One region of the Algibacter aquimarinus genome, then DNA from elsewhere that is predicted to be linked to it. Evidence: riboswitches for the same ligand, from Rfam matches in the RefSeq annotation. Region 1 holds a riboswitch; the other holds the start of a gene.
What was found. A riboswitch is a leader RNA that binds a small molecule or an ion and turns the genes downstream of it on or off. The one in region 1 is predicted to bind cobalamin.
Positions count from the first base shown of each region.

Region 1 (15,397 bases):
AAAACGATCGAAGATTACAATTTCAGGATTTAATACCTTAACAAAATCATCAAAAGTAGAACTATTTAATGCTATGTTTTTTTGAGAAACACCTATAGTTTCTAGATTAAAAGCATTATTGGTTTTAGCACAAGCTGAAGCAAAAGTAATTTGATAATTGTGTCTTTTAAAAGCTTCAATTAATTGCATCATTCTACTACCAGCAGCAGAACTTTTTGGCTCTGGCCAAACAAAACCAATAATTAATACATGCTTATGCATTTGTTTTTTACTACTCTGGTTTTGGCTCTAAACCATACTTTAGTCGAACCATTTTAGCCCAATCTACAACTGCTTTTATTTGATCATCAGTAAGTTTTGCCTCAGAGTGTGTCCATGTATAAGAATTTAAAGGCATTTCTTTCTCTTCAACCATTTCAATAAGTTCTTCAAATTTATGGTCTTTTCGTTTTATTGAGTTCCCTTCCCATTTTGATACGTTAAAATGCTTTTTTCCATGCTTTATATGGTCAGCTAACCAATAATTTACTGGTGTAATATTATTGTACCAAGGATATCTGGTAAAATCGCTATGGCAATCATAACAGGTTTCTTTTAAAATAAGTTTTACGTCTTCAGGCGGATTGGTTTCTGCTATAAAGGCATCAATTGAAGCTAAATCACCGTCATTTTTTTCAGGTCCGAAAAACTGGGCAATTATAAATACAACTAATAATAACAATAGTATCTTTTTTATTATTTTCATGTTTAGAAATTTACGTTTTTAAATAGTATTTTAGAAGCTTAAAAGTAGTAAAATATAAAATGACTTCAGAACAATTATATAAAGAAATTAGTAACATAAGCGCTTTACGAGAAAACCGGTTGCGATATGCGAATATGGTGTTAAACGACATGACTTTATTTCCTAAACTTATTGATATTCTTTTTATGGTTGATGATAAAGTATCGTGCAGAGCAGCTTGGGTTTTTGAATTTGTTTGTACCAAATATATTTATGCTATTATTCCTTATTTAGACCATTTTACTACTCATTTAAAAAGCATACATTTAGATTCTGCCGTTAGACCCGTTGCTAAAGTTTGCGAACTTATTGCCACTACCTATTATTCGAAAACACCAAATACTCTCCAAAAAGCACTTTCTCCGAGTCATAGAGAATTAATTGTAGAAGCTTGTTTTGATTGGATGATAAGCGACCAAAAGGTGGCTCCAAAAGCTTACTCGATGCAAACCCTTTTTTTACTTGGAAAAGATAACGGTTGGATACATGATGAACTCGCACTAATTCTAGAACAAGACTTCCAGAAACAAAGTGCAGGATTTAAAGCAAGAGCTAAGCGAATATTACATAAAATAAAGAAAAACAAGAAATAACTTATTGTTCTACAATTCGTTCTTCTAACTTTCTTTTCTATCTTTGCAACTTCTAAAAAAAGAACACAAAAATGTCATTATCTCCACTAAATGCTATCTCTCCAATTGACGGAAGATATAGAAGTAAAGTAAACGAATTAGCACCCTATTTTTCTGAAGAAGCACTTATTAAATACCGTGTTTTGGTAGAAATAGAATATTTTATTGCACTATGTGAAATTCCATTACCTCAATTATCAGATATTGACAATGCTATTTTTGATGATTTAAAAGCCATTTATAAAGATTTTTCATCTGAAGATGCTTTAGCTATTAAAAAAATAGAGCGTGTTACTAACCACGATGTTAAAGCTGTTGAGTATTTTATAAAAGAAGAATTTGACAAACTTAATTTAACTAAATATAAAGAGTTTATTCACTTTGGATTAACGTCGCAAGATATAAACAATACTGCCATTCCTTTAAGTATTAAAGAAGCAATGAACAATGTTTATGTTCCAGAATATTTTAAGGTTTTAGAAAAATTAAAAAACCTATCAAAAGATTGGGCACAAATTTCAATGCTAGCTCGTACACATGGGCAACCTGCTTCTCCTACTCGACTTGGCAAAGAAATTGAAGTTTTTGTAGTACGTTTAGAAGAACAATTTAATTTATTAAATGATATACCAAGCGCTGCAAAATTTGGCGGTGCAACGGGTAATTTTAATGCACATCATGTGGCTTATCCAAGTATTGACTGGAAAGCTTTTGGAAGTCAATTTGTTCAAGAAAAACTAGGTTTACAACACTCTTTTCCAACAACTCAAATAGAACATTACGACCATATGGCTGCATTGTTTGATACTTTAAAACGTATTAACACCATTGTTATTGATTTAGATCGTGACATTTGGACGTATGTTTCTATGGATTATTTTAAACAAAAAATTAAAGCTGGTGAAGTTGGAAGTTCTGCAATGCCACACAAAGTAAATCCTATTGATTTTGAAAATTCTGAAGGAAATTTAGGTATTGCAAATGCTATTTTAGAACACCTTTCAGCTAAACTACCTATTTCAAGATTACAACGAGATTTAACAGATAGCACAGTTTTACGTAACGTTGGTGTTCCGTTTGGGCATACTTTAATTGGCTTTAAATCTACTTTAAAAGGTTTAGACAAGCTTTTGCTAAATGAAGCTAAATTTGCAGCAGATTTAGAAAATAACTGGGCTGTTGTTGCAGAAGCTATTCAAACCATTTTACGTCGTGAGGCATACCCAAATCCTTATGAAGCTTTAAAAGGTTTAACACGAACTAACGAAAAAATAAATCAAACTTCAATTTCTAATTTTATTGATACTTTAGAAGTGGCTGACACAATAAAAGAAGAATTAAAACGTATTACACCTAGCAACTATACAGGTATTTAATTTTTAATATGTTAAACGATAAACAATCGCTTTCTCTTTGTGGCTTAATGACCTTTGGTCTTTTTGCTGGCGGTTTGCTTGATATTTTAGATAACTTTATACTTCTTACTATTCTAACGCTTATCTTCCTCACTATTATTATTAATCTTTTTATCAATAGAAAGAAACCAGATACAGAGGAAGAAAAGGATAAATAAAACTACAGTAAATAAAAAAGGTTTACCTAATCGGTAAACCTTTTTTAACATATAACTATAAATTTACTTAAAGAAATTCATAATATCTTGAATTTGATTTTCATCAACATTAGCAGTTTGCATAGCACTTACTAATGTTACCATTTTATCAGGACTCATATCGTTTCCTAATATACGAACAACAGCAAAACCCATATCTTTAGAGCTTCCAAAAAGTATAACTTCATCAGCCTCATCATCATCACCTATATACTTCACAGAAATTTTATTGCCTTTATCGCTAAATTCCATTAAGTCTTTATACTTACTATCACTTAAAATAGCCTTTACAGTTTCTATTTCTGCTTTAAATTCCTCAGCGCTATTTTCATCAGCTTTGTATCCTAAAAAATTTAATTTACTAACAGAATTATAAGCTTCTTTTTGTTCTTCAGAAAAAGCAGACTTATCTATTTCTATCATTGATAACGGAATATCTTGCGAAATAAAGTTTTTAGTTTCCTGATTATCTACAAAATAACGTTGTAAACTTGCTCCACTACTACAACTTACCGTAATTAATACTATAAGTGATAAAGCTACTATATGGTTGATTGTTCGTTTCATGATTATAGATGAATTATTATTTCTTTTTATCTAAATGCTCTCCTCCTGGAATATTCATTTGAGACGTTAATTTAGATATTTCGTTTAAATCTATATCTCCTGTAAGTGATACTAGAACAGTTTCTATTTTACGCTCTTTTCCATTAATTTCAATTTTCTCATTCATAACATTACCAACACCATTTACGAAAATTAAAAGTTCTTTTACATGGTCTGCATCTTTACCTTCTTTTACATAAAACTTTACTTCGGTACCATCATCTTTTACTTCCATTAATTCTTCCAAAGAACTAGAACGAGACTTTACCCATTTTGTTAGATCTGAAGATATTTCAGCCTTATCGGTAATTATGGTTTTAAAACTCGTTATACTTTTAACCATATCCATGTATGCTTTTGCTTCAGCATCATCTATATCGATGCCCATTTTTGCTATCATTTGAAACATTTTTGGCTTGATGGAGACAAAAGTTACATCAGAATTATCACTATACTTTTCAAAAACATCTTTTTGAGCCATACCTGTTAGTGGCATTAACATTATTGCCATTACGAATACTAATAATCTATTTTTCATTTTACTTGTTTTTAAGGGTTGCATTATTTAATTACTTTGTTTTAAAAATTATACTTGTTGTGTTTTCAATTTCATTTAGGTAACCTAGTGCCGACGTTCCTTTATTTACTTCGTTTAAGTAACTTACGGTAGACGTACCTTTGTTAAAATGACTTGAAATCATTTCCATAGATTTCGAAAAATCGTTGAAAGCTAATTGTGGGTCTTCATATGTGCCTAATTCATTGGCACCTATTGAAGTTCCAAAATAAAAACCTAACATAAGAACAGCTACGGCTGCGACAGAAATCCATTTGTAATTAAAAGTTCGTTTAGTTTTTAATGGAACGTCTTTAGTAAATTGTTCTTGTTGGTTTACCAAAAAATAGTCAAACATGGGTTTATACATTTCTAAATGTGGTGCAACTGTGTCATTTTTAAAATAGTTTTTTAACACTTGCTCTTCTTTAAGCGATGTTTCTCCGTTATCGTACTTCTCTAGTAATTTTTCTATATTATTTAATACCATAATTATGTGTATTAGTTAATTTTTCTCTTATTGTTTTTCTTGCCCTTGATAAGTTTACGCGTACCGCTGTATTGTTCATATTCAGCATTTTTGCAATCTCATCAAAATCATATTCTTCTATATCTCTTAGTTGAATTATCATTTTTTGTTGCTCTGGTAAATCTTCAATTATTTTAGATACCCAGTTTACACTATCATTTAATTCAACTTGTTTTTGTAACGGTGTTCCTTTTTCTTCATAATTACTATGTACAATTTTTAAATTTTGTGCTTGTTTCGATTTTAACTTATCAAAACAAAAATTCTTTGTCATTGTCATAGAAAACGCCTCTATATTTTTATACTCTTGTATCTTCGTTTTATTATTCCACAGCTTTAATAATACCTCTTGCGTAGCATCTTCAGCTTCTTCAGTAGATACCAGTAATCGTTTTGCTAAACGAAACACTTTATCTTTAAAAGGCATTACAATATTTAAAAACTCCGTTTGAGTCATTTTTGGTTGGCTTTGGTTTAAAATAGCTTTATTTATGCTGTTTGATATTACGACGACCCTATATCAATTTTGTTACACAGAAAACTAATTTATTTTTTATTGTACAATATTGTAAGTAAATTTAGGGTTTAATAGACTACTTATAAAAAAGAATTGCAATGCGAAAATTAAAAGCCCTATTACTAATACTTATAGTTTCTGTTTCTACTATAGGTTGTTTTAATGATAATGATGATGATACTGTTTCTGCAAACGAAATAAACGATTTTGTATGGAAAGGTATGAACTTGTTTTACTTGTATAAAGAGAATATTCCTAATCTTGCTAATGACAGATTTACCAACAATTCAGATTATGCAGACTATTTAAATAGTTTTTCTTCACCTGAAAACTTATTTGAAAGTTTAATTTACGAAAGAGAAACTGTTGATAGATTTAGTTGGATTGTTGATGATTTTTTTGAATTAGAACAGCAATTTCAGGGCATTACAGGTACAAATGGAATAGAATTCGGCTTTTTTACAAGCCCAAATAGCCCTAATGAAGGCGTTGGTATTATTAGATTGGTGTTACCAGATAGTCCTGCAGATAATGCTAATTTAAAACGAGGCGATATTTTTTATGCCATTGATGGACAAGTGCTTACCAACAACAATATAAATACTTTATTAAACCAAGAAACATACACTCTAAACCTTGGTTTTTATAACGACAAAGGTACCATAGAAACAGCCGACGATACTATAGACCCACTAAATGAAAATGTTACACTAACTAAAGTTTTATATACTGAAAACCCAATTTTTGAAACACAAATTATAAATGTAGGTGGCGAAAATGTAGGTTATTTAATGTATAATGCTTTTACTTCTGGTTCTGAAAACGAGTTAAATACAGTTTTTGATAATTTTAAATCAAATAACATTCAGCATCTAGTTTTAGATTTACGTTATAACCCTGGAGGAAGTGTAGCTACTGAAACCTATTTAGCCAGCATGATTACTGGCCAGTTTACAGGTGAAGTTTTTACTAAACTTGTTTATAATGAAAACTTCCAATCTCAAAATGCTGATTTTACTTTTCAAAATGAATTAGACAATGGAAATGCTTTAAATAGTTTAGGCCTTGACAAATTATATGTACTAACTACTAGTAGAAGTGCATCAGCCAGTGAAGGGCTGATTAATGGGTTAAATCCTTATATAAATGTTATACAAATAGGTATAAATACGACTGGGAAAACACAAGCTTCTAGAACGCTTTATGATTCCTCTGATTTTCAAAGACAAGGTGCAAACCCAAGTCATACCTATGCTATGCAACCTCTAATTGCAAATGGTTTAAACAAAAATGACGTTGCAGTTCCTGGTACTGGATTACCGCCATCTATTGGGTTTGAATATAATGAAAGACCACTTAATTATGGTGTTTTAGGTGATGTTACTGAACCCATGTTAGCCATAGCTTTAGCAGATATTGAAAACTCAACTAGTAAAATTTTCGAAATTAAATCTAAACCTAGATTACAGTTTAAGTTATTAAAAGACAGTAATGATTTCAATCCTCATGAAGGAGGCATGATTATTGACTAAGAATTAAAAAAAGCTCTGAATTTCAATTTTAAATTCAGAGCTTTTTTTATCTATAACATAATATTCAATCCTAGACTTATATTTCTACCTCTTGTAGTATATCCCAAAATCTCAAAATAATCCTCATTAAAGAGATTAGTAATATTAGTAAAAAGTTTCACTTTATTCTTTATGATTTTATGACTTAAATATAAATCAATTAAAGAAAAAGAATCTAAATCTATATTCTCAAAGGTAGAAAAATCAATATCACCTCTACTACCCACAAATTGGTAATTTAAAGATGCGAAGGTATTTTTAGAAATACTATAACCCAAACTTGCATTTGCTTTGTGCTTAGGTACACGTAAACGAACACCATCTTTTACTTCAGTGAAAGAATAATTTGCACTAAAATTCAAATTTTTAACTAAACTAAGTTCAGCTTCAAACTCAAAACCTTGTACTGTAGCATCTGTAGTAGCATTTTCGTAAGTAGAACCAAATATAATGGTATGCTCTTCTTTTCTATTAAAGAAAACGCCATTTAATCGTAATCCCTTTTTAGTATTAAATTCTAGACCAGCTTCTATAGTTGTGTTCTCCTCTGGTTTTAAATCAGGATTTGGACCAAAAAAACCAAACAACTGAGATAAATTTGGTGCAATAAACGACGTGGCATAAGACCCAAACACTTTAGCATAACCTTCATTTACATTAATTTTGTAAGAAGGGTTTAAACTATAAACTAAATGTGAACCGTATTCACTATGGTTATTGTAACGCGCACCAGCATTCAAATTCAATCCAAAATCTGAAACATAAACAACATTTAAATAAGGGTCTGCGGTGGTATAACTTTCTTCTTCTGCAAATAAACTTTTATAATCGCCGTAATTTAAGCCTACTATAGTATAAAACTTATCATTAAAAGTATATTTATTAAAGGCATCTAAAACAAAACTTTCAGCCTCATTTACAGTAGAGAATGCAGAAATAGTTTCTCTATCTATTTTAGAAAAAGCTGCATTTACTTGAAAACTTCCATTTTTGTAGTCAAATTTTGGCGACAATCCAAAACGTGTTTGTTCTGAAATATATTCATCATTGGTATCAGCAATTGTAAAAGATGGTGGTGGAAACCCATCAATATCTGTTTTAAATTTATCGTAACTTCCAAAAGCTGTAATGTTTATATTTTCACTTATTTCATAACCAATTTTTAAATTCGTATTAAACCTTGAAAAAGGATCTATTTCGGGGTTATCTGATTTTGCTGCTGATATACCATCAACATAACGATTACCAAAACTTGCCAAATATGTTACTTTATTTGCAGTACCATTTACCGACACATTATTTGTAAAACTAGAGCCATTGTAATTTAAATCGTCTTGGGTTTGGTTTGTACCTACAACAGATAAAAAACTTCCTGAAATAGTGTCTTTTGAAACCTTTTTAGTTGTAATATTAATTACAGCGGTAGCTGCAGCATTACCATAAAGTGTACTAGCTGCCCCCTTAATTATTTCAATAGACTCAATGGTGTTTAAATCCAATAATCTCAAATCAAAATCATTAGCAACTATTGATGGGTCATTTACTTGAATACCATCAATAAGAACCAATACTTGTCGGTTATTTCCACCCCTAACAAAATATCCTAAATTTTGTCCTTCAACACTTCTACTTCCATTAATTTCAATACCACTTTTAGTGTTAATTAATTCTGAAATGGTTCTTCCTTGGTTTCGTTCAATTTCTTCTTTAGAAATTTTAATAACCGTTTTACCAGAATTTTCACGTTTTAATTTAAATCGTGAATCTGAAATTACAACTTCATCAAGTTGTTCTAATTTTGTTGAATCTGCAACCTGTTCCTGCGCAAATCCAAATGCAAACATACCTAAGCATAGTATGCCTAATGCTTTTGTTTTTTTGTTCATTTTAAATGATTAATTACTCGAGAATCGCATGGATTATCATACGCAAACTTTTATCCCGAAAGTTTAACTTATTTGTTTTGAAAATGGCAGGTCTCCTGACTTGCGTCTTCATGTTGGTCTTCCCAAAGATTACTCTTAAGTGACATTGAAGTTTAACATGAAGCTTTGTAGCTTACAGTTGCGGGAACAGTTCTAGAATTACACTAGATTCCCTTTTAATCCATCCACGTGAAGTGAATAAAACCAAATTTCGGTGCAAATGTAAACATTCTGTTGAATGATTATCTTAAAACTTTAAATAATCTTACTTTTGAAAGAATTAAAAATTTAAAATTGAGATTAGCTTTTTTGTATCTGGTATTAATTTTCTTTACTTCATGTAAAAATGAGGTATCTAATCAATCTGAAGAAGTTATTGACAAGAATTTTGCACACATAAAATATGCAAAAGGCTTCTCAATTAAAGATTATAAAACCTATAAATTCTTAGAAATAAAAAACCCGTGGCCCAAAGCAGAGAAGAGCTACCGGTATGTTTTAATAGATAAAGAAAATGCTATAAAATCTACTTTTAGCAAAAATGAGTTTGATGGAATTATAATTAAACCCATTAAAAAAATAGTTGTTACTTCCACAACGCATATTCCAGCTTTAGAGCTTTTAAATACTGAAGAAACCTTGGTTGGATTTCCAGGAACAGATTATGTATCCTCTAAAAAAACTAGACATCGTATAGAAAATGATTTAATAAGAGAACTAGGAAAAAATGATGGTATTAACACTGAGGTTTTACTAGAATTAAATCCTAATTTAGTTGTAGGGTTTGGTATTGATGGTAATAATCGTTCTTTAGAGATTATAAAAAAATCTGGAATTCCAGTAATTTTTAATGGAGATTGGGTTGAAAGTTCTCCTTTAGCAAAAGCAGAATGGATTAAGTTTTTTGGTGTTCTTTTTAACAAAGAAAAAGAAGCTGACTCTATTTTTAATACGATTGAAAAAAATTATTTAGAAGCCAAACAACTTGCCCAAAATATAAAAAATAAACCTACTGTTTTAAGTGGTGCCATGCATAACGATGTTTGGTATTTACCTAATGGCAGTAGTACAGAAGCACAATTTTTAAAAGACGCTAATGTTAGTTATTTATGGCAAGACAGCAAAGGAATTGGTAGTTTACAATTAAATTTCGAGTCGGTTTTTGTAAAAGCAAAAGATGCCGATATTTGGCTAAGTCCTTCAAATTATAATAGTTTGGAAAGCTTAAAAAACGGAAACTCGCAACATGCAATGTTTAAAGCTTTTCAAAATAAAAATGTATATTCATTTAACAATACCAACGGAGAAAGTGGTGGTGTTTTATACTATGAATTAGGAATGACTAGACCAGATTTAGTTTTACAAGATATTATTAAAGTTTGTCATCCAGAGTTACTAAAAAATTACTCAACTCACTTTTTTAAGCCTTTAAAATAATTGGATAAAAAAAATACATATACCAAACCTTTTCTGGTATTAAGCTTAATACTAGTTATTTGTTTCTTTACCAATATTAGTTTGGGTTCTGTTTACATTCCTTTAAAAGGCGTTTTTAATAGTTTAATTGGTACTGCAACCGAGCAAGAAACTTGGCAACACATTATTCAGAATTACAGATTACCAAAGGCCATTACAGCTATTATTGTTGGTTCTGGATTGGGTATTTCAGGCTTGCTAATGCAAACCTTATTTAGAAACCCGCTAGCAGGTCCTTTTGTACTAGGCATTAGTTCAGGAGCTAGTTTAGGTGTAGCCATTGTTATATTAGGTTCTGGTATTTTTGGTGGTATATTTGCTTCTCTTTTTATCTCAAAATGGGGTATTGTTTTAGCTGCTAGTTTAGGTAGTTTTTTAGTTTTATTATCTGTTTTAATGGTATCTATAAAAGTAAGAGATACTATGGCCATTTTAATTATCGGACTCATGTTTGCAAGCATTACAGCTGCATTAGTAAGCGTGCTTTCTTATTTTGGATCAGCACAACAATTACAACAATATATCTTTTGGGGCTTTGGGAGTTTAGGAAATTTATCATGGGACGAAATTTTTATATTCTTTTTAATTTTTACAGTTGGTATAGTAATAAGTATTACTTCCATTAAATCATTAAACACTTTACTTTTAGGTGAAAATTACGCTAAAAGTTTAGGTTTAAATATTAAAAAAAGTAGGCTTACCATAATTATTGCAACTAGTTTGTTAGCTGGAACTATCACCGCTTTTGCAGGCCCCATTGCGTTTATTGGCTTAGCCATACCGCATTTAACCAGACAAGTTTTTAACACTTCAAATCATAAAATACTTTTGCCTGCAGTATTTTTATTTGGCGCTATCATTATGCTTGTTTGTGATAGTATTGCACAATTACCAAACAGTGATTTCACTTTACCTATAAATGCTATAACATCGTTAGTTGGAGCTCCTGTTGTAATTTGGTTATTGGTTAGAAAACGAAAAATGATTTTTTAATGGCAAGTAATATCAAAAATATCATTTTGAAAACTACAGAACTTTCTATTGGATATTCCTCTAGAAAAGAGAAAAACATAGTAGCTTCAAATATTAATATTCAACTAGAAAAGGGAAAGTTAATTGGGTTAATAGGGGCAAATGGTATTGGAAAATCAACACTTTTAAGAACGCTAACCAATGTTCAAAACCCTTTAAATGGAAGTATTGAAATTAACCAAAAAAACATTATTGAATATAGTGCAGTAGACTTAGCAAAAGTGTTGAGTTTGGTTTTAACCGAACAAATTGCATCTAAAAATTTATCTGTTTTTGAATTGACGGCATTAGGCAGACAGCCTTATACAAATTGGGTTGGTAATTTGTCTGGTAATGATATTGAAATAGTTAATAAGGCTTTAAAGCAAACTAATTTATTGGATTTAAAACATAAAAAATGTTTTGAATTAAGCGATGGGCAATTACAAAAAGTAATGATTGCCCGTGCCTTAGCCCAAGATACCGATTTAATTATTCTTGATGAACCAACTACCCATCTAGATATGTATCATAAAGCCTATATTTTAAAACTACTTCAGAAATTAGCCAAAGAAACAAATAAAACTATTTTGTTTTCTTCACACGAAATTGATCTAACCATTCAACTTTGCGATACTTTAATAGTGATGACAGATAATGAAGTAGTTTCCGATGCCCCATGTAATTTAATTACCAAAGGCACTTTTGGAAGTTTATTCCCAAATGATTTGATTGCTTTTAATGAAAAAACAGGGAGTTTTAGAGTCAAGAAATAGTTTCCAGAATTAGTTCAATTTATACTTAAAAACTTGGTGTATCATGCCTCTAACTTCAAACTAAAAATTTATCTTTGGTTATATTTCAATTCCAAATGAACGACAGTATTATTCTCATATTATCCATTTTAATTGCTGCAGCTATTGGTGGTTACTTAGGCATCCTTTTTACAAAACTTAAAAACAAAAGTGAACAAAGCACTCTTGAAGAACGCCAAAACCAACTGCAATTAACCATTGAAGAATTAAAGCAAAATCTTAGTAAAATAGAAAAAGAACGTGAAGATATTCGTCGTGAAAAAGAATTTTTAAACACAGAATTAGCTAGAAAAAATTCTGAATATGAAAATCTTCAAGAACAAAACTTAAAGCGAGATGCAGAGCTTGAAAAACGTCAAGAACAATTGCGTAAAGATTTTGAATTACTTGCCAATAAAATTTTAGAAGAAAAGTCGAATAAATTTACAGAGCAGAATAAAGAGAATATCAAAAATATTTTAAATCCGCTTCAAGAAAAAATTCAAGGATTTGAGAAAAAGGTTGAGGCATCTCAAAAAGAAAGCATCAGTATGCATTCCGCATTAAAAGAGCAATTATTAGGTTTAAAAGACCTCAACCAACAAATGACAAAAGAAGCTACCAATTTAACTAGAGCACTAAAAGGTGATAGTAAAATGCAAGGGAATTGGGGAGAATTGGTATTAGAACGTGTTCTAGAAAAATCTGGTTTAGAAAAAGATAGAGAATATTTTGTACAACAAAGCTTTACTCGAGATGATAACTCTCGAGTTATGCCAGATGTTGTTTTACATTTACCCGATGGAAAAAAGATGATTATAGATTCCAAGGTTTCTTTAACAGATTATGAACGTCTAGTAAATGCTGATGATGACGATAAAATACAATTTTTGAAAGCTCATGTTAATTCCATAAAAAAACATGTAGTCCAACTTTCTGAAAAAAATTATCAAGATTTGTACGATATTGAATCACCAGATTTTGTTCTCATGTTCATTCCTATTGAACCTGCTTTTGCTATTGTTGTAAATGAAGATAACATGATTTACAACAAAGCTTTTGAAAAGAATATTGTTATTGTAACACCTTCTACCCTTTTAGCGACGCTTCGAACTATTGACACCATGTGGAATAACGAAAAGCAACAAAGAAATGCTATTGAAATTGCTCGACAAGCTGGTGCACTTTATGATAAATTTGAAGGTTTGGTTAGCGATTTAACAGGTGTTGGTAAAAAGATTGATGCTGCTAAAAGTGATTATTCTTCAGCAATGAATAAACTAGTGGATGGCAGAGGAAACCTCATTACAAGTGTTGAAAAGCTCAAGAAAATGGGTGCTAAAGCTAAAAAATCGTTACCTGAGGCCATTATAAAACGTGCAGAAGAGGACGAATAAAATCTTTATTTTTTAAAACCATTATTTGAAATATCATATAAAAACGCGATATATTTGTTTATCATTTAAAAACGTGATATATTTGTTTATCACTTAAAAACGTGATATTATGATTACAAGTGTTATTACAGGTGATGTAATTAAATCTAGGAGTCAAGTAAACCCAGATATTTGGATTAAAACTTTAAAAAAGACATTATCAAATATAAGTTCTGATGAAAAATATTGGGATATATATAGAGGTGATAGTTTTCAAATAGAAATAAGAAATTGGTATCAAAGCTTTATCTGTGCAGTTTACATCAAAGCATGTATAAAATCAATTCATGGGTTAGATGTTAGACTGGCTATCGGTATTGGCAATAAAACCTATGATGGAGAAAATGTAACTGAGTCCAATGGAGAGGCTTTTATATTTTCTGGGGAGACAATAGAATCTTTAAAGAAAGAAAAACAAAACCTCCGAATTAAAACAAATCATTTTGAGCTTGATCAAGAGTTAAATTTATATTTTAAATTAGCTTTAGTATTCATGGATAATTGGACTAAAAATTCAGCAGAAATTGTAAAACTTAGCATCGAAAACCCTAATGCATTACAAAGTGATTTAGGTAAGATGATCGGTATAAATCAAAATGCGATAAGTACTAGACAAAAACGGGCGCACCTAGAAGAAATTGAAGAATTGGATTTAATGTATCGAGAAAAAATATCAAAACACTATTTATGATTTTAATAAAATTATTTCTAGCACATATAATAGGAGATTTTTTTCTTCAACCTACTAAATGGGTTAAAGAAAATGAAAAGAAAAAACTAAAATCACCCAAACTATATATTCATGTTTTAATACATGTTCTAATTACAACTATACTTTTATGGGATTTATCACTGTGGCCAGTAATTTTAATCATAGGAGTTTCTCACTTTATAATTGATGCGTTAAAACTTTCATTTCAAAAGAAAAAAACAAAGCGTTTACTCTTTTTCATAGACCAATTACTTCATATTCTTGTAATTATTGGGTGTTACTACGGGTTTTCAAAATATGCTTCTATTACTAGGATAAATATATCTGAAAACATACTTCTCTTAATTACCTGTTTATTGTTTTTAACCATTCCCGTATCTATAATTATGAAAACCATTTTTTTGAAGTGGAATATTTCAGAACTCACTAAAAATAATGAATCACTAAAGGATGCAGGGAAATATATTGGTATTTTAGAGCGTATTTTAGTGTTTATTTTTATAATATTAAACCACTGGGAAGCTGTTGGTTTTCTAATTACCGCCAAGTCTGTTTTCAGGTTTGGAGACTTAAAAGAGTCAAAAGACAGGCAGCTGACAGAATATATTTTAATAGGCACTTTAATCAGTTTTGGAATTGCAATAATTACCGGTATTTTATATACCGTATTAACATAAAAACATGTTTAAACACCCAAAAGAATCTCAAGTATCGATTACAGAACTCATGCTACCATCGCACTCTAACTTTAGTGGAAAAATTCACGGTGGCCATATTTTAAACTTAATGGATCAAATTGCGTTTGCTTGCGCTTCTAAGCACTCACAACACTATTGTGTTACAGCTTCGGTAAACCGTGTAGACTTTTTAAACCCAATCGAAGTTGGCGAATTAGTTACACTCAAAGCTTCAGTAAATTATACAGGAAGAACATCAATGGTTATTGGGCTACGCGTAGAATCAGAAAACATACAAACAGGAAAAACCAAACATTGTAACTCGTCATATTTTACAATGGTTGCTAAAGATGAAAATGGAAAAAATGCAACAGTACCCGGAATTATATTAGACACAAAACAGGCTGTTAGACGTTTTTCTAGAAGTATAGTTAGACAAGAACAAGCCAGAAAAAGGTCGTCTCGCTTTAAAACTTCAGAATTTAAAATTGAAGAGTATTTAGAAATTATTAAAACTCAAAATGCGAAATTAGAATTATAACCCAGAAAATTTGAAAGT
Region 1 covers NZ_BAABJK010000004.1:84,731-100,127, forward strand. The annotation lists gene ABD939_RS03170 (glycosyltransferase family 4 protein) at 1-261, opposite strand, end outside; gene ABD939_RS03175 (heme-binding domain-containing protein) at 272-745, opposite strand; gene ABD939_RS03180 (adenylosuccinate lyase) at 805-1,377, shown strand; gene purB (adenylosuccinate lyase) at 1,449-2,792, shown strand; gene ABD939_RS03190 (hypothetical protein) at 2,801-2,989, shown strand; gene ABD939_RS03195 (DUF4252 domain-containing protein) at 3,053-3,595, opposite strand; gene ABD939_RS03200 (DUF4252 domain-containing protein) at 3,612-4,172, opposite strand; gene ABD939_RS03205 (hypothetical protein) at 4,204-4,680, opposite strand; gene ABD939_RS03210 (RNA polymerase sigma factor) at 4,667-5,176, opposite strand; gene ABD939_RS03215 (S41 family peptidase) at 5,335-6,768, shown strand; gene ABD939_RS03220 (TonB-dependent receptor plug domain-containing protein) at 6,819-8,693, opposite strand; cobalamin riboswitch at 8,762-8,956, opposite strand; gene ABD939_RS03225 (ABC transporter substrate-binding protein) at 9,027-10,169, shown strand; gene ABD939_RS03230 (FecCD family ABC transporter permease) at 10,170-11,201, shown strand; gene ABD939_RS03235 (ABC transporter ATP-binding protein) at 11,201-11,995, shown strand; gene ABD939_RS03240 (DNA recombination protein RmuC) at 12,091-13,410, shown strand; gene ABD939_RS03245 (HMG-box domain-containing protein) at 13,520-14,140, shown strand; gene ABD939_RS03250 (DUF3307 domain-containing protein) at 14,137-14,838, shown strand; gene ABD939_RS03255 (acyl-CoA thioesterase) at 14,843-15,379, shown strand.

Region 2 (15,397 bases), on a different contig from region 1:
AGAACGTGTACCTTATAAAGTAGTAAAAGGGGATAACGATACGCCTAGAGTTGACATTGATGGTCGTTTATATACGCCACAAGAATTATCGGCTATGATTCTTCAAAAAATGAAGAAAACGGCTGAAGATTATTTAGGAACTGATGTAAGTAGAGCTGTAATTACAGTGCCTGCTTATTTTAACGATAGCCAACGACAAGCGACTAAAGAAGCTGGTGAAATTGCTGGTTTAAAAGTAGAACGTATTATTAACGAGCCTACTGCTGCAGCTTTAGCATACGGTATGGACAAAAAAGGAACTGACCAAAAAATAGTGGTTTTTGACTTTGGTGGAGGAACACATGATGTATCAATCCTTGAATTAGGTGATGGTGTATTTGAAGTACTTTCTACGGATGGTGATACACACTTAGGTGGTGATGATGTAGATGAAAAAATCATTAACTGGTTAGCAGATGAGTTTAAGGCTGAAGAGTCTATGGACTTAAGAGAAGACCCAATGTCTTTACAACGTCTAAAAGAAGCTGCTGAAAAAGCAAAGATTGAATTATCATCTTCTGCGCAAACAGAAATCAATTTACCATATATTACAGCTACTGCTAGTGGACCAAAACACTTAGTACGTACATTAACACGTTCTAAATTCGAACAATTAATTGACGATTTAGTAAAACGTACTATTGAGCCATGTGAGTCTGCATTAAAAGCAGCAGGTTTATCAAAATCTGATATTGACGAAGTTATTTTAGTAGGTGGTTCTACACGTATTCCTGCAGTACAAGCAGCGGTTGAGAAATTCTTCGGAAAAGCACCAAGTAAAGGTGTAAATCCTGATGAAGTTGTATCTCTTGGTGCTGGTATCCAAGGTGGTGTTTTAACTGGTGATGTTAAAGATGTGTTACTTTTAGATGTAACGCCATTATCTCTTGGTATTGAAACTATGGGTAACGTATTTACGAAGCTTATTGATGCGAATACTACGATTCCTACTAAGAAATCGCAAATATTCTCAACAGCGGCAGATAATCAGCCTTCAGTAGAAATTCACGTATTACAAGGTGAACGTGCTATGGCGGCAGATAACAAAACTATTGGACGTTTCCATTTAAGTGATATTCCACCAGCAAGACGTGGAACACCACAAATTGAAGTAACGTTTGATATTGATGCTAATGGTATCATTAAAGTATCTGCGGAAGATAAAGCGACTGGTAAAAAACAAGATATTAGAATTGAAGCATCTTCAGGTTTAAGCGAAGAGGAAATCGAGAAAATGAAAGCAGATGCTGAAGCAAATGCTGAAGCGGATAAAGCTGCAGCAGAAAATGCTCAGAAATTAAATGAAGCTGATTCTATGATTTTCCAAACTGAAAAGCAATTAGAAGAGTTTGGTGATAAATTATCTGATGATAAGAAAAAACCAATTGAAGAAGCTTTAGAAGAACTTAAGAAAGCTTATGAAACTAAAGATATAGAGGTTATTACACCTGCTTTAGATAAAATAAATGAAGCTTGGAAAGTAGCATCTGAAGAAATGTACAAAGCACAGGCAGAAGCCCAAGGTGGTGCACAACCAGGTCCTGAAGCAGGAGCAGGTGAGCAAGCTCAAGCTGAAAGCAATGATGTTGAGGATGTTGACTTTGAGGAGGTTAAATAATAGCAGATTATTCTGAGTTCTTTCAGAATAACATAATACAAAACGCAATCATTTATTTGATTGCGTTTTTTTTATAGCGTAATTCTTATTATAATTGCTGTCTTAACCTTAACCAAATCGAAATCATGAAAAAATTAAGCATTTTATTTTTTGTACTATCAACCATTTTAGTTTCCTGTTCTAGTGATGATGACGGCGCTAATATTTCAGCTAGTATAGTTGGCAAATGGATAGCTACTGATATTGAATTTGAAGGAGATATTTCAGCTGTAGTTGAAGGAGAGAGAATCAATTTTACATTTACTGGTGAACCTACTGATCTCGATCATTCTCTTACATTTACCGAATCCCCCAATGAAGTTGTTTCTGAAGGTGGATTTGATTTAGAAGTAACAACAAATCTAGGTGGCTTCACTGATACTGAAACTGTAGAGGGAGAATCTATAGTTGAAACAGGTAGTTGGGAACAAAATGGCAACCTACTGACTGTAGCTAATTCTGGAGAAGGTGGTGATATTGAAATTTTTGAGTTAACAGCAACAAGATTGATTATCGGGACAGAGGCATCTGAAACAGAGACTATTGATGATATAGAAACAACTCTAAACTCTACCTTTAAAATAATTTATATTAGAGAATAATATTAATATAACAAACGCAACCTTGTTGGTTGCGTTTTTTTATTCGTTTAATTCTTTATTTACTATTTCTATTAGCTTGTAATTTAGTGAACTACCATCTTGAGGAGGATTTTCAATTTTAATTTTTTTCACCTTTAATTGGTATCTATAACCTTCTTCATAAATTTCATCAAAGCCTTCAATGCTGTTATAAAACAATTGCCAGTTACTTTCATTAATTGTTATTCCCTCTTGAACTCGATAACAGGTACGCTCTTCTAATCCAACACAACTTACGCGTTCGGAATCAACCCAAAAGGATTCAATCAAAACAGAATCGTCAGATGAACATGAGAAATTAGCAAGAATTAATAGGATTACTAAAATAGAATACCGTTTCATAGTTTGATTTTATATAATGATGAAAGATGTTATAAAAGGTTGCGCTAACTAACATTATTTTTTTGATAGTTTTATAGTAACTGCAAAACCCATACTTTTGGTACCTGAAAAAATATGATGTCTTTTTCTATAAAACTTAAATCAAAATATACTCCAAAACGTTTAGCCATAAAACTAAACGCTAAAGGCGAACAGTTTGTTTTAAAAGGCCATCCTTGGGTGTTTTCAAATAATATTGCTAAAATAAATGATAATGCTAAATCTGGCGACTTAGCAATTGTTTTTAGTAAAAATAAAAATCGAGTTATTGGCTTAGGTTTATATGATGCAAATTCTCCAATCAGAATAAAAATGCTTCATAGTAGTGCAGAGAAAGTAGAAATTAATGCTACTTTTTTTAAAAATATAATTGAAAAAGCTTTTAGCAAAAGGCTGTCTTTACTAAAAACAAATACTAACAGTTACCGCTTGTTATTTGGCGAAAACGATGGATTTCCAGGGTTAATAGCTGATGTATACGCGTCAGTATTAGTGGTGAAAATATATTCTGAAATTTGGTTGCCTTATCTAGAAATTATTATTCCTAATTTACAACAAACATCAAAAACAGAAACTGTAGTTGTTCGTTTAAGTAGAAGTTTAGAAAAATCGAAATCGCATCAACTTATAAATGGCGAAGTCGTTTATGGTTCGCTAAAAAATGAAGTTGTAGAGTTTGTGGAACATGGTGTTAATTTTTCTGCGAATGTTATTAAAGGTCATAAAACAGGTTATTTTTTAGATCATCGCGCTAACAGAAAACAAGTAGGCGAGTGGAGTAAAGGTAAAACAGTTTTAGATGTTTTCTCTTATGCAGGAGGGTTTTCAGTTCATGCGTTAGCAAACGGAGCTAAAGAGGTTACAAGCTTAGATATTAGTAAGCAAGCTCTAGAAATTGCCATTGAAAATGGAAAATTAAATTCCTATTCAGGACAGCACAAAATAATAGCTGGTGACGCTTTTGCAGAATTAAAAAAGTTTATTAAAAAGCAAATTACTTTTGATGTTGTAGTAATAGACCCACCAAGTTTTGCTAAACAAGCTTCGGAAATTGAATTGGCTAGGAAGAAATACGCTCAACTAGCCGAATTGGGAGAACAGCTTACAGGCAGAAATGGACTGTTAGTCTTAGCATCTTGTTCCTCCAGAGTATTGGCTGAAACGTTTTTTGATATTAATAACCAAGTATTATCTTCTACACATAGAAAGTACGATTGTATATTAAAAACACTACACGATACAGATCATCCAATCAGTTTTCCTGAAGGCGCTTATTTAAAATGTGGCTATTATCGTTTCTCAAATTAATAGGTATATCATCTAATTTGTTATGCATGCATAATATTTGTTATATTTGTTGAAATCAATTTTTACCATGGAAACAAAATTAACTGAACTTCTTAGCATTAAATATCCTATTATTCAAGCACCCATGTTTTTAGTTTCTAATGTGTCTATGGTTAAAGAAGCTATGTTTGGTGGAATAGCTGGTTGTATTCCTGCATTAAATTATAGAACTTTAGATGAATTAAGGATGGCCTTACGCGAATTAAAAGCAGCTAAACCTAAAGGTGGCTCGTTTGGTTTTAATCTTATTGTAAATAAATCTAATGTTAAGTATAAAGGCCAATTGGAAGTCATTTGTGAAGAAGGTTGCGACTTTATAATAACATCATTAGGAAGTCCAGAAGAAACCATTAATCAAGCTCATAAAGCAGGTATTAAAGTGTTTTGTGATGTAGTAGATTTAAAATTTGCAAAAAAGGTTGAAGGTTTAGGCGCTGATGCTATTATTGCTGTAAACAATGAGGCAGGAGGTCACCGAGGCGATAAATCTCCTGAAGTATTGATTAAAGAATTAAGTACAAATTGTAATATTCCTGTAATATCAGCCGGTGGTGTTGGTTGTAAAGCTGATATTGATGAGATGTTAAGCTATGGTGCAGAAGGCGTTTCAGTTGGTAGCCCATTTATAGCATCGGTTGAAGCTGGTGTTACGGACGAATATAAACAAGCATGTGTTGATTACGGAGCAAAAGATATTATAATGACAGAGCGTATTTCTGGAACACCTTGTACGGTTATAAATACACCTTATGTTCAAAAAATTGGAACTAAACAAACCTGGTTAGAATCTGTTTTGAATAAAAATAAGAAACTTAAAAAATGGGTAAAAATGATTCGTTTTTCAATTGGAATGAATGCTACTAAAAATGCAGCCACAAAAGCAACTTACAAAACAGTTTGGGTTGCTGGACCGAGTATAGAGCATACCAATGCTATTCTACCTGTTAAGGATATAATTTCTAAGCTTACCAAGTAGATTAGGTTTTCATCAATTTCATTTTTTTTATTATTTAAACGTATATAAACTTTTGCCTATCTTTGAAAGGTTAATAAAGGTTTAGCTAAAAGCTATTAATAAGGAATTGTGTTAAAATCGCAAGCTGTCGCGCAACTGTAATTAATTATTTTTTATAATTATAAGCCAGATACTTCCCTTTTTATTTCTAATATAAACTGTGCTTTCGCGATTTGAAGCTAAGTGAGAACTTTCATTAAAATATTTTTTGAAATATTTAATGTTGTTTTGCTTCTTTTTATTCGCTGCACTAAAAAAAGAAGTTATGAAAACCTTTAAAAAAGTCTTAAGAACACCACTTATCTGTTGGGATATTTATGCAATGCATCTATCATCATAAGCTAAAAACTTTAACAAACAAACTGAAATAGAAATTTTAAAAGAGTTTCAACAAAAATTTAATTGGTGTTTAGATATTGAAACGCTTCTAGAAAGTAGTGAGTTTGAAGCACTGGTATTAACCGATAATAATCAAAATATTAAGTGGGTTAACAAAGGCTTTACTAAAATGACGGGTTATCCTGCTAACTACACTATAGGAAAAAAGCCAAATTTTCTTCAAGGTGAGCAATCATCATCAAAAACTAGAAAAATTATCAGAACTCAATTGCAATCTGGACATTCTTTTAAAGAAGAAATTATAAATTACAGGAAAGATGGCAAGCCTTACAAGTGTGAAATTAAAATTTATCCCCTAAAAGATGAGAGCAATGAAATTGTTCATCTTTTGGCTTTAGAGAATGCCTTAGATATATGATATATTCAATAATAATATTAAGCCTTTGATTGTAAAGCGTTTTATTTGTATGTTTTTTAGTCATTAGGTTTTATTAATATTACAAATGTATTTATTAATTGAAACAGATACTTTTCCATTGTTGCTGTTTTAAATAAATTTTCAATTAATTTGATTTAATGTGTAACTTACAGGAGTAATGTTGCGTCTTACTTCAGAATCTAATAATCAATCAAAAAACATCTTATGAAATCAATTTCAAATTTTAAACTGTGGAAAACAAGCGGGCTAATTCTAGTCTTATTAGTTTTTTCAAGCACCGTATTTTCTCAATCCAAAGTCGATAAAATCAACGAACTTATTAGTAAATATGCAGAGTATGGTAAGTTTAATGGTTCTGCCTTAGTAGCTAACAACGGTAAAGTTATTTATAAAAAAGGGTTCGGAATGGCGAATATGGAATGGGATATTCCCAACACATCAGATACTAAACATCGTTTAGGTTCTGTAACAAAACAATTTACAGGGATGCTTATTTTACAATTAGTAGCAGGGGGTAAATTAGATTTACAAAAGCCAATTACAACCTATTTGCCAGATTATCCAAAGGAAAACGGCGATAAAATTACAACCCATCATCTTTTAACACATACATCAGGAATACCTAACTACACATCGTTTCCTGGATTCATGCAAAATGAAACTCGAAACCCTTACACGCCAGAGGAGTTTATCAAGAAATTTCAAGATAAAGATTTAGAATTTACTCCAGGAGAAAAATTCGCGTACAGTAATTCAGGTTATTTTTTACTTGGAGTTTTAATTGAAAAGTTAAGTGGAAAAACTTACGAAGATATGCTCCATGAAAAAATATTTAAGCCATTACATATGGATGATACTGGTTATGACCATTTTGGAGATATTTTAAAAAAGCGTGCCACAGGTTATGAAAGAATTACTACAGGTTATGAGAATTCTAGATATTTAGATATGTCAATTCCATATGCGGCAGGTTCTATGTATTCTACAGTTGAAGATTTGTATAAATGGGATCAAGCACTATACACAAATAAACTACTGCCACAAAAATATATGGACATGTATTTTAAACCTTATATTCCTGCATGGGGAAATAGTCATTATGCTTACGGATGGGGTGTTGGTTATAGTAAAATAGGAAAATCTAAAGATAGTATTTACACCATTTCTCATGGTGGCGGTATCAATGGTTTTAACACCAATATTTCTAGAGCACCATCAAATAAATCTCTGGTTGTACTTTTTAGTAATACTGGAGGCGCTCCACTAAATTCTATAACGCGTGCTATATATGGCATTTTAGATGGTAAAGATTATAATATGCCAAAAAAATCTTTAGCAGATGAATTATATACTGTCATAGAAGATAAAGGTCTTGAAACAGGATTAAAGCGTTATAATACTTTAAAGGATTCTGATGCTTATAGTTTAAATGAGCAAGAAATGAACGCTATGGGCTATAAATTAATGGGTGCTGGTAAAACTGAAGCTGCAGCTGAAGTATTTAAACTTAATATAGATGCATTTCCAAAATCATCAAATGCTTATGATAGTTACGGTGAAGCCTTAATGAATTTAGGTAAAAATGAAGCATCTATTAAAAATTACCGAAAGTCTGTAGAATTAGACTCAAGTAACCAAAACGCTATCGAGTTTTTAAAGAAAATGGGCGATGATGTAAGCGATTTACAAAAAGAAATTGTGGTTCCTGAAGCGATTTTAGAAACCTATGTTGGTAAATATGAACTCATGCCTGGTTTTATTTTAGATGTTACTAGAGAAGGCAGCCAATTAAAAACACAAGCCACGGGGCAACCTGTTTTTGATATTTTTCCTAAAAACGAAAATGAGTTTTACTTAAAAGTGGTTCAAGCCCAATTACAGTTTAATAAAAATGAAGCTGGAGTAGTGGATAGTGTAACCCTTTTTCAAGGTGGGCGAGAGATTACAGGTAAACGCGTAGAAGAATAATAGTTTTAAAATATTGAAAGAAAACCTCTCGTTATGGGAGGTTTTTTTGTTTATAAGTGTTTATAACTCATATGTAAAATAGTTCTTTTGTTGTATGAAAAATTCTAACTTCGCTTATCAATCGATATCGTTCATTGAAACGGAACGATATCTTTACGTTGTGGTTAATTTATGAAACGCCTAATAACAATATTTATATTTTCAATTAGCATCAATATTGCTAATGCTCAATTCGATGAAAATAATGCGATTTATTCAACTGGTGAGCTGAATCTAGGTAATTATATAGGATTTGACATTAACCTGAATTATGTCTATAAAGAAAAATACTCTTTCAAAGTTGGATACACTGGGAATATCCGAAAACCAAAATCACAACCTGAAAATTACACATCTGGTTTGACTGGAATATTTCTTTTTGGATTAGCTAATCCTTATGACCAATTTGAAAATTATCAAATCGGTTTTGGAAAAATATATAACCTTAATAAAAGTGGAACTATAAGAGCAAACTTATCACTTGGATTAGGCTATTCAACAATAAGAGAACCAGAAAATTGGCAAATGATTAATGATGCTTTTTTAGCGGAGAATTATACTTGGGATTATCAAAAGCATAACACGGTAAGTTTAATAATAAATCCTAAAATAGAATTTCCATTCACAAGATTTTACGGATTAACAATTTCGCCTATGTTACAAATAAATAAAGACAGAACTTACTTTGGAGTTGGAATTGGACAAATGATTGGATTATTGAGAAAAAGAAAAAATTAACCACTACACCGTATAAAAATAATGCTTAGTTTAGTTTTTAATCAAAGGTTAGTGAGTTTTGCTAGCTTCTGATTTTCCTTCGGAAAATCCTCGCGCACAAAACCGCACTATTCTTATACAATCACGATAACCGCACCTCCTAAAAACCTTCAAAAACTTCAGTTTTCAATATTTCCCATTCTTCTTTCAAAATGCCATAACAACAGGTATTGCGTCTAATGCCATTCAGCATAACTACATTTTTGCGTAATATGCCTTCAAACTGTCCGCCAATTTTTTGTACTGCTTTTCTAGATGCTGTATTGCGTTCATCAACTCTAAATTCAACTTTCTCAAAGCCTAAAGTTTCAAAAGCATATTGCAGCATTAAAAACTTCATGTTTTTGTTTAATCCTGTTCCTTGAAATTCTCGCCCTATCCAAGTGGCACCAATATGTAAAACCTTATTATGCCAATTAATGTTCATGTAACGCGAGGTTCCGGCGTAGGTTTCGGTTTGTTTATCAAAAATAATAAAGGGTATTGCCGTTTTGCTTTCATACCAATTTAATGCGGTTTGTACGTAGGCTTTTAAATCTTCGGGCGTATCAATTTTACTTGGCGAGTATTGTACCAAGTTTTTTTGATTAGCAATAACAGATAAATGTTTGTAATTATTTAAATCTAAAAGTGTAAGCTTTACACGATTGTTTTCTAGAGTTGGTACTTTCATTTAATTATAAAATGTATTTGTTAAAACTAACCAAAAAGACCCAAACCATTAGTGGTGTATTTCGTATTTTAGCATAGCAATTTTAAATGTAAAATATTTATGAAATTATCCAAAGAAATCGTGAAAGAAAAGTTTAAAGACATGTGTAAAAACACATTAATTGAGACTTTAGAAATTGAGATGATAGATTTTGGTGATGATTTTTTAATTTTAAAAATGCCCGTAACGTCTAAAGTACATCAACCAGACGGTGTTTTACATGGTGGTGCTACGGTTGCATTGGCAGAAACCACAGGAAGCTTTGCTGCAGAGTTGTTATTAAATACTAAAGACTACTTTGTAAGAGGTATAGAAATTTCTGCAAATCATTTAAAAAGTATACGTGAAGGCAACGTTTACGCCAAAGCAAAATTTATACATAAAGGTAAAACCACACAGTTATTTGAAATTCGGGTTACTGATGATAATGATAACTTAATTTCGCTTTGTAAGCTAACCACAATTTCTCTTCCTAGAACTAAATAGCCTGTATGATTTCAGATGATTTTTTCGAGCAGATAAAGCAGCAATTTGATAATAAGTTACCTTTTGTAGCATACAGAAAACCAAATCAAGAACAGCTAATTGCGCGATTACAATACAACACTGATTTGTATTTTGTAAAAGATTTTTCGGAACAAGGTTTTGTGTTTTCTCCTTTTGAAAATATTGAAGAAACTGTAATAATACCCAACAAAGCTTCTAAAGTAATTTACGGTCATCAAACGTACCAAGACCCTTTAGATATTGATAAAAGTAAATTTGATGAATCTAGCTTGGAAAACTCAAAAGCAAAACACATCAATTTAATACAAGAAGGTATTGAGGCTATAAAAAATTCGGAACTAAAAAAAGTAGTTTTATCAAGAAGAGAAACCATCGATTTAAACGAAAAGAACCCAATTGAAATTTTTAAAAATCTTACTAAACATTATAAATCGGCGTTAATTTATTGCTGGTATCATCCTAAGGTTGGTCTTTGGTTAGGCGCAACTCCAGAAACTTTATTAAAAATTGAAAATAGTCGCTTTTCAATTATGGCTCTAGCTGGTACGCAAGATTTTAAAGGCGATTTAAATGTAAAATGGCAAACGAAAGAAATTCAAGAACAGCTTTATGTAACAGATTTTATTGTAGATAATTTAAAATCGTCTGTAATTAAAATTGAAACTTCAGAAGTGGAAACGGTTCGAGCAGGAAACCTGTTGCATTTGCGAACACTAATTTCGGCCCAATTAAAGCCAAATACACCATTAAAATATATTATTGAAGCGTTACACCCAACACCTGCAGTTTGTGGATTACCAAAGGCAATAGCCAAAGACTTTATTTTAAAAAATGAGCATTATAATCGAGAATTTTACACAGGTTTTCTTGGTGAATTAAACGGCGAAACTGTTAAAGCACCACGTTCTGGAAAAAGAAATATTGAACACAGAGCATATACTGTAACCAAAAATAGCACACAACTTTATGTAAATTTGCGTTGTATGCAAATTAAAAATAATCAAGCTATTATTTATGTTGGCGGAGGTATAACCGAAAGCTCTAATCCTGAAAGTGAATGGCAAGAAACCATATCCAAATCCTTAGTTATTAAATCTATTCTTTAAGTCGCTTTTTTTAATACGCTATTTTGTATTTTTGTATAACAAAATTGCTAAATGATTTATCCAAAAATTCCACTTGCGCAAACTGTAGTACAGCTTTGTAAATTAAAAGGAATAAAACACATAATAATTTCTCCGGGTAGCAGAAATGCACCATTAACTATAGGTTTTACAAACGATCCTTATTTTAAATGTTATAGCATTGTAGATGAGCGTTGTGCAGCTTTTTTTGCTTTAGGTATTGCACAACAATTGCAAGGACCAACCGCAGTTGTTTGTACATCGGGTAGTGCATTATTAAATTATTATCCGGCAGTTTCTGAAGCATTTTACAGTGATATTCCTTTGGTGGTTTTATCTGCTGATAGACCAAAACATCTAGTTGGTATTGGTGATGGACAAACCATAAACCAGAAATACGTTTTTAAAAATCATATTTTATATTCAGCAAATTTAAAGTTGGATTTAAAAGATGAAAAGAATGTTCCTTTAAATGAAGAACTGCCTATAATTAAGAATCTTGAAGATAAATTAGAACGTTTTTTAGGTTTACAAAAAAGTATTCAAAGCCATAACGAAGAGGAAATTAATGTGGCTATAAATCATGCACTTATTAATAACGGTCCTGTGCATATTAATATTCCGTTTGATGAACCTTTGTATGAAACGGTTAATGCGCTTAGTGTATCACCAGAAGCTGATGATGTTAAGCCTAAACCAAGAGCTATTGATGATTACACACTAAAAGACTGTTTAGAGTATTGGAATGCTTCTACAAAAAAAATGATTTTAGTTGGTGTAAATAAGCCAAATAACATTGAGAAAAAATGGTTGGATGAACTAGCTGAAGACGATAGTGTTATCATATTTACTGAAACAACATCTAATCTGCACCATAAAGATATCTTCCCAAGTATAGATCAAATTATTGCGCCTTTAAATGCGCAAAAAGAACAAGATTTACAACCAGATATTTTAATCACTTTTGGTGGATTAATTGTTTCTAAAAAAATAAAAGCGATTTTAAGAAAAAACAAGCCAAAACAACATTGGCATATCGATGTTAAAAAAGCCAACGATACTTTCTTTTGTTTAACTAAGCATATAGAAACCACTCCGAATCAATTTTTTGAAACACTACTTCCCAAAATAACGCATTATGTGAAGAGTGATTACAAGGATAATTGGGCTTCCATTAAACAACAGCGTTTAAAAAAGCATGCTGAGTATTTAAATACAATTCCGTTTTCAGATTTCACGTTTTTTAATTCGGTTTTAAAGTCAATTCCAAATAATGTAATACTGCAGGTTAGCAACAGTTCCGCAATTCGTTACACACAACTCTTTAATTTAAATAAAACTCTGGAAGTGTATTGTAACCGAGGTACAAGCGGTATAGATGGAAGTACATCTACAGCTATTGGTTGTGCTGTTTCAAATATAAAACAAACCGTTTTTATAACTGGAGACTTAAGTTTCTTATACGATAGTAATGCTTTATGGAATAATTATATTCCAAATAATTTTAGAATTATTGTTATAAATAATAGAGGAGGAGGCATTTTTAGAATTCTACCGGGACATAAAAACACCGAAAATTTCGATACCTATTTTGAAACCAACCACCATTTAACAGCAGAACATTTAAGTAAAATGTATGGTTTTAAATATGAAACGGCTACAAATGTTAATGATTTAGAAGACTGTTTAAAAACGTTTTACAAGAAGGATAAACAGCCTAAACTTTTAGAAGTATTTACACCTAAGGCCATTAACGATGAAATTCTATTAAATTATTTTGAGTATTTAAAGTAATAATGTGACCAATTAAGATAAAATGTGTCTAAAAAATAGGTATATTTAGAAAGTATTTTACGAACACATTAAAAAGACATTATTATGAGTAAACGAGATGATTTAATTGCTAAGTACGCAGCTGATTTAAAAGACAAATGCGGTGTAACTGCAGACATGGATTTATTAACTAAAGTAACAATTGGTTGTGGTCCATCAATTTACAATGCAGATTCTTCAACAGTTTCAGGATCTGATGCTTCTGAATTAGCAACTGTAAAAAACAATTTTTTAATAAAAAAATTAGGATTAGCAGATTCTTCTGCTTTAGATGAAGGTATTGCAAAAGTTATGGAGCAATATGGTCAATCTAACAGAAATAAATATAGAGCAGTTGTTTACTATTTGCTTACAAAGCATTTTGGTAAAGAGTCTGCTTACTAGACTTAACCGTAACATGTTTTAAAGCGTTGCATTATTGTAACGCTTTTTTTATGGTTAAAAATTGAATATGATTACCTTTGCGGCATGATAATATTAGGGCAAGTAAATACTTTAGAAATACTTCGTGAAACTGACCACGGTGTTTATTTAATTGATGAAGATGACAATGAGGTGTTGTTACCCAATAGGTATGTACCTCAAGAATTTAAAATTTGGGATAAGCTTGATGTTTTTGTTTATTTAGATAATGAGGAACGACCAGTAGCCACAACCGATATGCCTTATATTATGCGTAATGATTTTGCATTATTACGTTGTAATCAAGTTACGGATTATGGTGCTTTTTTAGATTGGGGATTGGTTAAAGAATTATTTTGTCCGTTTAAAGAGCAAGCTTTTAAAATGAAACCAGGCGGATGGTACTTGGTACATTGCTATTTAGATGAAAAGACTGATAGATTAGTAGCATCTAGTAAAACTAATCGATTTTTAGATAATAAGGATTTAACAGTTAGTCAGTTTGATGAAGTAGATCTAATAGTTTCACATCCATCAGATATTGGTATGAATGTTATTGTAAACAAAACGCATTTGGGCTTAATTTACAAAGACCAGATTTTTAAAGATATCAGTGTTGGAGATAAATTAAAAGGTATTATTAAAAAAATAAGACCAGGTAATAAATTAGATATCAGTTTAGGGCAAATAGGTTATCGAAATATAGAACCCAATGCAGATAGAATAATGAAAGAGTTAGAAGATAACAGTGGTTTTTTAAATCTAACAGATAAATCGAGTCCTGAAGCTATAAAAGATGCTCTTCAAATGAGTAAAAAGAACTTTAAAAAGGCGGTTGGAACCTTGTATAAAAAACGTTTAATAGAAATAAAATCAGACGGTTTATATCTGGTTTAGAATTTTTACAGATGATAAATCAAGATACCATTGTAGCTTTAGCAACACCCTCAGGTGCAGGAGCAATTGCGGTTATTAGATTATCAGGAAATGATGCTATAACCATAGCAGAGTCTCAGTTTAAATCAGTATCTGGCAAACAACTTATTAAGCAACAAACGCACACTATTCATTTGGGACACATAATAGATGGAGAAAAAACTATAGATGAAGTTTTATTATCTATTTTTAAAAATCCAAATTCATATACTGGAGAGAATGTAGTTGAGATTTCCTGCCATGGCTCTAATTATATTCAGCAAGAAATTATTCAATTATTTTTAAGAAAAGGTTGTAGAATGGCAACTGCAGGCGAGTTTACACTTCGTGCATTCTTAAATGGAAAATTAGATTTATCTCAAGCAGAAGCCGTAGCAGATTTAATTTCTAGTGATAATGAAGCATCTCACCAAATAGCTATGCAACAAATGCGGGGAGGGTTTTCTTCTGAAATTTCTAAACTTCGTGAAGAACTTTTAAATTTTGCATCCTTAATAGAGCTCGAACTAGACTTTGCTGAAGAAGATGTTGAGTTTGCTGATAGAACACAATTTAATGATTTAGTTGAGCGTATTCGTTTTGTATTAAAACGACTTATAGATTCTTTTGCTGTAGGTAACGTTATAAAAAATGGAATTCCAGTTGCTATTGTAGGCGAGCCTAATGTTGGAAAGTCTACACTTTTAAATGCGCTTTTAAATGAGGAACGCGCCATAGTTTCAGACATTGCTGGTACAACTCGAGATACTATTGAAGATGAAATCTCAATTGGAGGTATTGGTTTTCGATTTATAGATACTGCTGGTATTCGAGAAACTAAAGATGTTGTTGAAAGTATTGGTATTAAAAAAACTTTTGAAAAAATAGATCAAGCTCAGGTAGTAATATATTTGTTTGATGCATCAGACTTCAAAACATCAATTGGAACATTTCAAATTGAAATTGAAAAAATTAAAAACAAGTATCCTCAAAAACCACTTTTAGTTATAGCTAACAAAATAGATAAAGTTTCAGACGAAGAAAGAAGAAAGCTAGATATTGCTTTAAGTAAAGTTGAAAACTCAAATTCTATTTCCTTATCAGCTAAAATAGGCGTAGGAGTAGACATGTTAAAAGAAAAGCTACTGAGTTTTGTTAATACCGGAGCGCTGAGAAATAATGACACTATTGTTACTAATTCTCGTCATTACGATTCATTATTAAAAGCCTTTGAAGAAATTGATAAAGTAAAACACGGTTTA
Region 2 covers NZ_BAABJK010000009.1:123,043-138,439, reverse strand. The annotation lists gene dnaK (molecular chaperone DnaK) at 1-1,657, shown strand, start outside; gene ABD939_RS13080 (lipocalin family protein) at 1,783-2,298, shown strand; gene ABD939_RS13075 (DUF4377 domain-containing protein) at 2,338-2,679, opposite strand; gene ABD939_RS13070 (class I SAM-dependent rRNA methyltransferase) at 2,797-4,026, shown strand; gene ABD939_RS13065 (NAD(P)H-dependent flavin oxidoreductase) at 4,094-5,041, shown strand; cobalamin riboswitch at 5,102-5,236, shown strand; gene ABD939_RS13060 (PAS domain-containing protein) at 5,448-5,837, shown strand; gene ABD939_RS13055 (serine hydrolase) at 6,063-7,826, shown strand; gene ABD939_RS13050 (hypothetical protein) at 7,998-8,603, shown strand; gene ABD939_RS13045 (GNAT family N-acetyltransferase) at 8,743-9,315, opposite strand; gene ABD939_RS13040 (PaaI family thioesterase) at 9,415-9,840, shown strand; gene ABD939_RS13035 (chorismate-binding protein) at 9,846-10,967, shown strand; gene menD (2-succinyl-5-enolpyruvyl-6-hydroxy-3-cyclohexene-1-carboxylate synthase) at 11,019-12,779, shown strand; gene ABD939_RS13025 (DUF2853 family protein) at 12,864-13,202, shown strand; gene ABD939_RS13020 (CvfB family protein) at 13,287-14,117, shown strand; gene mnmE (tRNA uridine-5-carboxymethylaminomethyl(34) synthesis GTPase MnmE) at 14,129-15,397, shown strand, end outside.
Region 2: another riboswitch for cobalamin. It lies ahead of ABD939_RS13060 (PAS domain-containing protein); the one in region 1 lies ahead of ABD939_RS03220 (TonB-dependent receptor plug domain-containing protein).